Regions from separate parts of the Halomonas sp. 3A7M genome, predicted to be linked through region 2. Evidence: predicted binding sites of a transcription regulator. Region 2 holds the regulator's gene; each other region holds the start of a gene.
What was found. Region 2 encodes sigma-54, which starts transcription at its own class of promoters, with help from an activator protein. Its sites were predicted from a motif close to TGGCACNNNNNTTGCTNT; they were not measured.
Positions count from the first base shown of each region.

Region 1: a site for sigma-54 is predicted at 1,953-1,970, ahead of glnA (glutamate--ammonia ligase). Genes of this name have one in related genera too.
Region 3: a site for sigma-54 is predicted at 1,839-1,856, ahead of INT19_RS15415 (NarK family nitrate/nitrite MFS transporter). Genes of this name have one in related genera too.

Region 1 is NZ_JABUZD010000155.1:24,394-27,537, forward strand. Features, by position in the region: gene glnL (nitrogen regulation protein NR(II)) at 1-53, opposite strand, end outside; gene glnA (glutamate--ammonia ligase) at 413-1,819, opposite strand; gene INT19_RS13725 (hypothetical protein) at 2,291-2,914, shown strand.
Region 2 is NZ_JABUZD010000162.1:129,189-132,332, forward strand. Features, by position in the region: gene rapZ (RNase adapter RapZ) at 1-184, opposite strand, end outside; gene INT19_RS14455 (PTS sugar transporter subunit IIA) at 250-720, opposite strand; gene hpf (ribosome hibernation-promoting factor, HPF/YfiA family) at 725-1,033, opposite strand; gene INT19_RS14465 (RNA polymerase factor sigma-54) at 1,132-2,547, opposite strand; gene lptB (LPS export ABC transporter ATP-binding protein) at 2,653-3,144, opposite strand, start outside.
Region 3 is NZ_JABUZD010000164.1:40,475-43,618, reverse strand. Features, by position in the region: gene INT19_RS15420 (nitrate- and nitrite sensing domain-containing protein) at 1-214, opposite strand, end outside; gene INT19_RS15415 (NarK family nitrate/nitrite MFS transporter) at 330-1,682, opposite strand; gene INT19_RS15410 (patatin-like phospholipase family protein) at 1,984-3,003, opposite strand; gene INT19_RS15405 (CZB domain-containing protein) at 3,108-3,144, opposite strand, start outside.

The DNA.
Region 1 (3,144 bases), on a different contig from region 2:
CCGTCTAGCAGTAAGACTGCAGTGGTGAGGTGTTCAAGTAAGCGCTGGTACATGGCGTATCCTGAAGCGTCGCTGTAAAAAATAGCGTTATCGAGCGTATGAAAGAGAAACTGCAAAAAGCGCGCCAATTGGCCACTTGCACGGCTAATGAGCAGGGGGCGGGGATGTAGCGAGCCGTTATAGCGCAGTCCGAGCGGTCAGCCTGTCACTTATTGCACCATTATAGTGCGCATGACTCATCATCAATAAAAATACTCACCGCATCAGTGCGGCGCCGCAGACAGCGTTCTCCCCTTGCAAACAGACCTCTTCGTCTCACTATTCAGTGGTATAAAAAAACCCCGCCGAAGCGGGGTTTTAGGCCAGTCACACCCGAGGGAGTGATACTAGCTGCTGTGCTTAGCAATCGCTCTTAACAGCTGTAGTACATATCGAACTCAATCGGGTGAGTGGTCATGCGAATGCGCTCCACTTCTTCCATCTTGAGGTCGATGTATGCATCGATCATATCATCAGTAAACACGCCACCTTCGGTCAAGAACGCGCGGTCTGCATCGAGTGCTTCCAACGCTTGGTCCAGGCTGTTGGCAACGGTCGGTACTGACTTACCTTCTTCTGGCGGCAGGTCGTACAAGTTCTTATCCATGGCATCGCCAGGATGAATCTTATTCTTAATACCGTCGATACCCGCCATCAGCAGCGCCGCGAACGCCAGGTAGGGGTTAGCAGTCGGGTCAGGGAAACGTGTTTCAACACGCTTACCTTTCGGGCTGGCGGTATACGGAATACGGATAGAGGCAGAACGGTTACGAGCGCTATAAGCCAACATAACCGGCGCTTCAAAGCCTGGCACCAAACGCTTGTACGAGTTAGTAGACGCGTTCGTGAAGGCGTTCAGAGCACGAGCGTGTTTGATCACACCGCCAATGTAGTAAAGCGCCATTTCGGAAAGCCCAGCGTACTCGTCACCCGCGAACTGGTTCTGGCCATCTTTCCAGAACGACTGGTGTACGTGCATACCAGACCCGTTGTCGCCTACCAGCGGCTTCGGCATGAACGTAGCAGTTTTGCCGTAAGCGTGAGCCACGTTGTGGATCACGTATTTCATTTCCTGAACTTCGTCAGCTTTCTTCACCAGCGTGTTGAATTTAACGCCGATTTCGTTCTGACCCGCGTTAGCAACCTCGTGGTGGTGAACCTCAACGGTCTGGCCAATCGCTTCCAGGGTGTTACACATTGCACCACGCATGTCATGGAAACTATCAACCGGGGGAACCGGGAAGTAGCCGCCTTTAACGCGCGGGCGGTGCCCCAAGTTGCCACCTTCTACCTGATTACTGGTCGCCCAAGCACCTTCATCAGAGGTGATTTTGTACATGGAACCCTGAATGTCAGATTTCCAATGGACTTCGTCGAAAATGAAGAACTCAGGCTCAGGGCCAAAGAAGGCGGTGTCGCCCAGGCCGGTGGACTGCAGGTAAGCTTCTGCGCGCTTGGCAATAGAACGCGGGTCACGGTCATAGCCCTGCATAGTGGCAGGCTCGATGATATCGCAACGCAGGATCAGGGTAGCGTCTTCGGTGAAGGGGTCGAGGAAACCAGTGCCATCTTCAGGACGAAGAATCATGTCGGATTCGTTGATGCCTTTCCAGCCCTCGATAGAGGAACCATCGAACATCTGACCATTTTCAAAAAACTCTTCGTCCACGTCCCGTGCCGGTACGGTGACGTGCTGCTCTTTACCGCGCGTGTCGGTGAAACGCAGATCTACCCATTTAACATCATGTTCTTCGATTAGCGCGAGAGTCTTGGCTGACATAGTGTCCTCCGGTATGAACGTGGCTTAAGCTTGTGACAGTAAGCTACCGATAAAAGAGTTATTAAACAAACCGGCTATCGTTGTAGCACGCCGAGAGGCATCTGCCTACGACCCGCTAGCCGCTGCCTAATACCAAGCACGGAACATGCCAACTCTGCACCAATATGGCATAAAAAAACAACAAGCATTTGTTTTATAAAAGATAAAAAATAAAATACTGCGCTTCTTCATGTAGCATAATGCTCTGCGAAAGAACGAACTTAGCCCTAAAAAGCCACCTAGCTCAGAAAAACGCACCAATAAAGACCAACCAGAGACCCGCAAGCACCAACATGGTGCATATCAAGCATCTATTATTTTCCTCATCACTGTGAACTTTAGCTTGATACCAAAAGAAACTCACACCTACAATTGATTACAAACAGATAGATTTAATAACAAACAGGTTTCACAACACAGGAAGCCACTCACATGGGCACGGTCTGCTTTATTGTTGATGCGTCAGTCACAGGTGCCCTTTTACCACGTCACCTGCGCGCTATTCGCCAAACAGGCTTTGCAGACCACACACTTCCCATTATCGTGACCAGCGCCACCGCCGATCCGCGCGTGCCGGACATTGAGCAACGCTACCGCGCGCACTTTCTTGTTACCCCTTCCCAGCCACTGGGCGCAAGGATCAATCAAGCCGCATATCTCAGCCAAGCTGATTGGTTGCTGATTGCAATGCAGCAACGGGCGCTAACAGCCAAACTATGGTGTTTACTTTATCCCCAGCTAGACACGTACACGCTGGATGCTCTTTTGATTGGCAGCGAACCACCCCGCTTATCCGAACGCTTACTCCAGTGCTTTTTAGGCGCAGGCGTCGCTGTTCCTCCCTACATCGCCATCAGGCGCACGTGGCTAGAACGGTTGGGGGGCTTAGACCCAGAGCTAGATGAAGCAGCGCTTGCTGATTTACTACAGCGCCTTTATGCCTGCCCTACCCGTTTACAAACCTTCAGCCTGGAAACATCAGGGCTTACCCGAGACTCGCCATCAAGGAGTAACAAACCCTACCGGCCACCTCCCAACTCGCATACGGATACTTAACGTCTCTTATGGCTTAGGATCTCCTGTTGGTTAAACGCTCAAATGCTTGCCCAATAGCACTGCCCCCGCCGTCATAGTGTTAACCATACTATTCAACACGAATAAGCCAATACCATCGGCAAGAATCGGTTAATGCACTAACCAACGTGAAAACAGCACACAGAAAGGTATTACCCCCACGGCTGTTGAAGACAAGTTCTTTTGAAGACTTGTTCTTTTGAAGACAAAGC
Region 2 (3,144 bases):
AATTGCGCGCATCGATACTTACCGCTAATTGGGGGCGTGCCCCTTGCTCACGAAGCTCATCCACCAGGGAGCCGAGTAGCATGGCGGGCAAGTTATCGATGGCACAATAGCCAAGATCTTCTAACGCTTGTAAGGCGATAGATTTACCGGACCCTGAACGGCCGCTAATGATCACCAATTGCATAGAGTTTCTCTTGGCATGCCAATAAAAATGGAGGTAAACGTAGGCAGTGTCTAGCGGTGGACTATTTAAGTAACAGGTTGTTCACGAATTTTTGCTGTTATAAGGTCCAATAGCTCACGTTGGCTAGCCGTTCTACGAAGCTGCTGACGTGTGTCAACGCTGTTCATGATAGACGCCACTTGCCCTAATAAGGCTAAGTGCGTGTCGTCCGCCTCTTCGGGTACTAAAAGTACGAAAACAAGGTCGACGGGATCGCCATCAATAGCATCGAAATCTACAGGCTCGGCTAACTTTAAAAAACCAGCGATAGGCGAGCTGCAGTGAGGGCTACGGGCGTGAGGAATGGCAACGCCGTTGCCTATTCCAGTGCTACCCAAACGCTCACGACCAATCAGGCGGCTGAAGACTTCTTGGCTATCTAGGCTTGGCGTGTTTTGCGCAATAAAGGTGCTGAAAAATTCCAGCACCCTTTTTTTGCTGCCCCCGGGGACGTCATACAGCACGCGCTCCGGGGGAAGTATGGTTTCCAACGTCATTGAGTTAACGCACGCCAGCGCCTTGGGCGCGAGCTTGTGCTTTTTCCTTGTGTTTAACGAGTTGACGGTCAATTTTGTCCGCTAGTGCATCAATCGCAGCATACATATCATTGTCTAATGCTTCTGCGTGTAGATCGGCACCTGCAGCATGCAGGGTGCAGGCAGCTTGCTGACGCTCCTTTTCAACAGATAAGGTCACTTGTACGGTGGTGATATTGTCATAATGGCGCTCAACGCGTTCCAGCTTCTCATTTACATAGTCACGCAAGGCGTCAGTCAGATCTACGTGATGACCAGTGATATTTACTTGCATTGACGTGCTCCTTATCCATCGGACTGTTCTTCGATTGTAACCCTTTTTGCGCTATTGCAAAGCCCCTAGACAGACTTTGTCTCGTTAGCACTGTTTTATTAGCGTAAACGGCGGCGCTCGCTTGAAGAGGGAATACCCATTGATTCACGATATTTGGCCACCGTTCGCCTTGCTACATTAATGCCACCCTCTTCCAATAGCGCCACGAGGCGGCTGTCTGAGAGCGGTTTGCCGGGCGGTTCATCTTGCACCAGTTTTTTGATTCGAGCCCGGATGGCGGTGCTGGAGTGACTGTCGCCGCCGTCCTGGCCACTTACTTGGCTGGAAAAGAAGTATTTGAGTTCGAACACACCGCGCGGGGTATGGATATATTTCTGGGTGGTGACCCTGGAAATAGTAGATTCATGCATTTCAACGGCGTCTGCGATATCGGCTAAGATCAGCGGTTTCATGGCTTCTTCACCGTGTTCCAGAAAGCCTATCTGGCGAGCTATGATTTCTCGGCCCACCCGCAGTAGCGTATCATTTCGACTTGAAAGGCTCTTGATGAGCCAGCGCGCTTCCTGGAGATGCTCTTTTAAAAATTGGTTATCTTGGCTCTTGTCAGCCCGTTTGATGAGGCTTGCGTAGTCAGGTTGAATGCGCAAGCGCGGCAGTGCCTCTGGGTTTAGCTCCAGGTGCCATCCTTCGTGGTCATGGCGGACGACTAAATCTGGCGTTACGTAGCTGTCATCTGTGTCGCCAAAGGCGCTCCCGGGGCGAGGGTCCAGGCTGCGGATCAAGCGGATTACGTCATCAAGCTGCTCATCATCTAGACTTAACCGCCGCTTTAGCAAACGCACATCATCTTTACCGAGCGCTTCAAGAAATTGACGCACTAAGCGCTTGGCAGGCATCAGCAGCGGTGTATCTTCGGGTAGTGAGGCGAGCTGCAGCATTAAGCACTCCCGCAGGTCGCGAGCAAATACACCGGTGGGCTCAAACTGTTGAAGGCGCAGCAAGGTTGTTTCAACTTCACGCTGGCTAAGGCCTTCATGCCCTTGGGCTTTAAGTCCTTCGCGAATGTCATTGAGAGGTTGAGTTAGGTAGCCGTTGGCATCCAGTGCATCGATGAGGCTTTCAGCAATGGCATGGTCGCGTGGTGAAAAATCTGTCATGGCGAGTTGCCAAAGTAAGTGGCCATGCAAACTTTGACCAGCGGCTTGACGCTCAAAGTCAGGCCCCTCGCTGCTGGCACCATGGCTACCTAGGTCTTGATAAGTGTCTGACCAGTCACTGTCAGTTGAGAGTTCGTTAGGAATGCTTTCGGACCATTCAACTTCCTGGGGTTCACTAACGGCCTGTTCGCCGAACTCATCTTCCTGCTCAAGCATTGGATTGGCATCAAGTGCTTGCTGAATTTCTTGACGGAGGTCCAGCGTTGATAGCTGTAACAGGGCGATGGCCTGCTGCAGCTGAGGTGTCATGGTCAGCTGTGTACCGATACGCAATTGAAGAGAAGCTTTCATGACCATCTGAGAACCACTCGTTAATCAGAAAGCTCCACCCTAGTGCGAGTTATGGCTTGGTGCAAGTGCAATAACTATGCCACCACTACTATTTTTTTTGCAGGTGGCTGTTTACAGGCGGAAATCAGCCCCCAAATAAACGTCTCTTACCCGCTGGTTGTTGAGAATTTCCTGAGGGGGGCCACTGGCGATGATATGACCGTCACCTACAATGTAGGCAATATCGCAAATATCTAGTGTTTCCCTGACGTTATGATCAGTGATTAGTACGCCGATATGGCGTTTTTTGAGGGCTCGAATGATCGTTTTAATATCACCCACTGAGATCGGGTCAACGCCGGCAAACGGCTCATCAAGCAGAATAAAGGCAGGCTCTGTCGCGAGGGAGCGTGCGATCTCAACACGTCTACGCTCTCCGCCCGAAAGACTCATGCCGAAGTTGTCACGAATGTGCGTGATGTGAAAATCTTCCAGTAGCGACTCAAGGCGCTGCTCCCGGGCGCTACGATCGAGTTCTTTACGAGTTTCCAGGATTGCCATTATGTTGTCGGCGACAGAAAGTTTGCGAAAAATAGAGGCTTCCTGAGGCAAGTAGCCAATACC
Region 3 (3,144 bases), on a different contig from region 2:
CGGCTTCTTGGCTATGCTGTACAAATTCCTTCCGCCGAGAGGCAAACCGTTTACCTTGCGAGACAAGGTAAATCGTCGAAGCACCTCGTTCACGTTGGAGCGCATGGATAAAACCGCTAATGTCGCCAACGATCTCTGAGGTGGTGGCTAAATGGTGCAGGCTATCGATATCGCACCGAAGGGCGGTTAAGAGTAGTTGTTGGGCTGTAGACATAGTGGTTTCCTTTTACTCCCCGCCTGAGATGAATTCCCCTCTGTTGCGATATGTGCCGCGAAAACATGTCGTAAAACATCATCGCGGATAAAGCATCCAGAGGGGGAAGTGAGTGCTAACGCAGCGAGAGTGCGCCTGCGTTCGTATCGTTGCCAACCGCATCACGATAGGCAGTTGCTTCTTCAGCTTCTGTGGCATCGCTGAAACGTACTACCAGTACACAAGAAGCAAGCACTAATACGGTAATGCCCAGGTAAAAAAGCCCTTGCTGATAACCAAGACTTTCACTCCGGAACAGAAAGGCGGCGGATACGGCACCGACATTTCCACCCGCCCCCACGATACCGGCAACAGCACCGAGTGCTTTTTTATTGATAAAGGGCACCACGCCAAATGTTGCTCCTTCGGCCATTTGAACAAACAGGCTAAAGACCAGCATGATGCCGATTGCGAGGCTTAAGACGTGCATTTGTGAGAAGGCAATGAGCGCTATTCCTTCACATACTAAGGCGATAAACAGCCAGCGGACTCGACCTTTTAAACCACCTTGTTTGGCGAACAGGTCTGAAAAGACGCCGCCAAGGGTACGGGCAAAAATATTCATTAGGCCAAATAAACCAGCGATTAAACCAGCGGTCGCCAGGGTCAGATCAAATTTGTCGAAGAAGTAAATAGCGGCAATATTATTGATGGTTAGTTCGACGCCAAAGCAGAGCCCGTAAACAATAAACAGCGCCCATACGCGAATATCTTTTGCTGCGGTCAGAAAGCTGTGTACAGCGCTATTTTCACCTGTGGCTTCGGGTAGTTCGCCGCGGGCGCGCAGGTCGCTAAAGTTGCCATCGGGAGCATCTTGGGTAAACAGCCAATAGCCAATCCCAGTAAAAAACAGTACGACACCAGGCACCACCATTGCCAAGCGCCACCCTAGCGTTTCACTAACGCCAAGCATTAGTAGACCTGAGAAGATCAACGGCATCAGGATTTGCGTCGTACCGCCGCCCAAGTTTCCCCAGCCAGCACTGGTCGCATTGGCGGTGCCAACGACATTCGGCGCAAACATCATCGTGGTGTGATATTGGGTGATCACAAAGGATGCACCGATGGCGCCGATGGCCAGCCGAGCGAGTAAGAAGGTCTCAAAGCTATTGGCAAAACCTATGCCCATAACGGGCACAGCGCCCAGCATTAACAAACCGGTATAGGTTTTACGAGGCCCAATTTTATCGCACAGTACGCCAATGAGCAGGCGGACAATAACGGTAATAGCAACCGAGGCAATAATGGTATTGCCGATTTGCGTTTGGGTGAGTGATAAGTCTTCACGGACCACCGCCATCAGTGGCGCGATGCCAAACCAACCAAAAAAACAGATATGGAACGCGAACCAGGAGAAGTGGAACGCGCGCATTTGAGGGGTAGAGAAGTTTAATAGCCGAATGCGGTTAGCTTTATTGCGAATGTCCATGGATGGCCTCACAGAGCACGATACGAGTGGGTCAAAACATGGCGCTTGGAAAGGCGCTATGTTGTTAACGAGAACATGCCTTCGCCATTGAAGGGCAGGTTCGACGCACTCGTACCCGTTGGGCCTGGTCCACGCCTACCATCATTCAGTAAGAGTTAAGCAAGTAGTTCGCCATAAGATTGTTTTAATTTTAAAATCAGTTTCTTATGTTTATTTTTTTGATAGGTGGAGCGTTGCGGCAAGCGGGTAATGCACCAAGGTGGCGCATCTGCAGCAAAGGCGTGCGGCACGTCAGTGCTGATTATTCGTGCAAATAAACAGCGTCAATATCCAGTGTTGAGCGTTCACCTATCGACTCAAAGTGAGTTTCTAGCCAGCGCTCGGCGGCATCGCGCCCTTGTTCAAACAGGTAACATAGAAATGCCCACTCTGAGTTCATTTTGCTCGATACCGAGAGGTCCTCTAGCGCCTGTTCGCCACTGATACGGTGGAACAGAGCTTGCTGATAGCAGTTTTCGATACCCTGTTCATCCAGTGTGCGCTTAAGCACTGCAATCATGCGTATTTCTTTAATCAGGGCGGAATTAAAGGTAATTTCGTTTAGTCGATTCATTATGGCTGAGGCAGATGTGGGTATTTCTTCTCTGCTGATGGGGTTAATCTGCACCAATAGAATGTCGCGGGCGCTGCACTCTTCCATTAAAGGGAACAGTGCTGGGTTACCCATATAACCGCCATCCCAGTACGCTTCACCCTCTATCTCAACGGCTTGAAATACAAATGGCAGGCAAGCAGAGGCCATCACCGCATCCACACTCATCTCTTCGCGGCGAAAAACGCGCTGCTTTCCGGTGCGAACGTTAGTGGCGGTCACAAATAGCTTAAGCTGCTCACAACGTCTTACACGTTCGAAATCAATATGTTCAGCGACAATGTCACGCAATGGATTAATATTGAGAGGGTTCAGTTGGTAGGGGGATACCAGGCGGCTTAAAAGGTCCATAGCCACATAGCCCGGTGAATGATCGAGAGACCAGTTTCCGGTAAGCACATCAAGTGGTGAGCGGCGAATTGGGCTCGCCATCCCTGCTCGACTAACCGCTTTCCAAAACTGGTGTAACGCTTGGCGAGCTGTCTCTTTATTACCGCGGGTGAGGGCATCTGCCATGACCACGCCATTCATTGCGCCAGCGCTTGTGCCGCTGATGCCCTCTATGTCGATACGGTCATCTTCAAGTAGGCGATCGATGACTCCCCATGTATAAGCACCGTGGGCTCCACCGCCCTGTAAAGCGAGATCTAGCTTTTTGATCTGCGACATTGCTTTCCCTGCTGAGTGAGTGATTAAAAGCGCAGTAACCCACTCAGCATGGCATAAAAGAGCGTGATATGTGTACGCCTGCTAGGCAGGCGTACAGCACGCTATCAAGGTGAATCTGCTAATGGTGAAGGGCGCCCATTT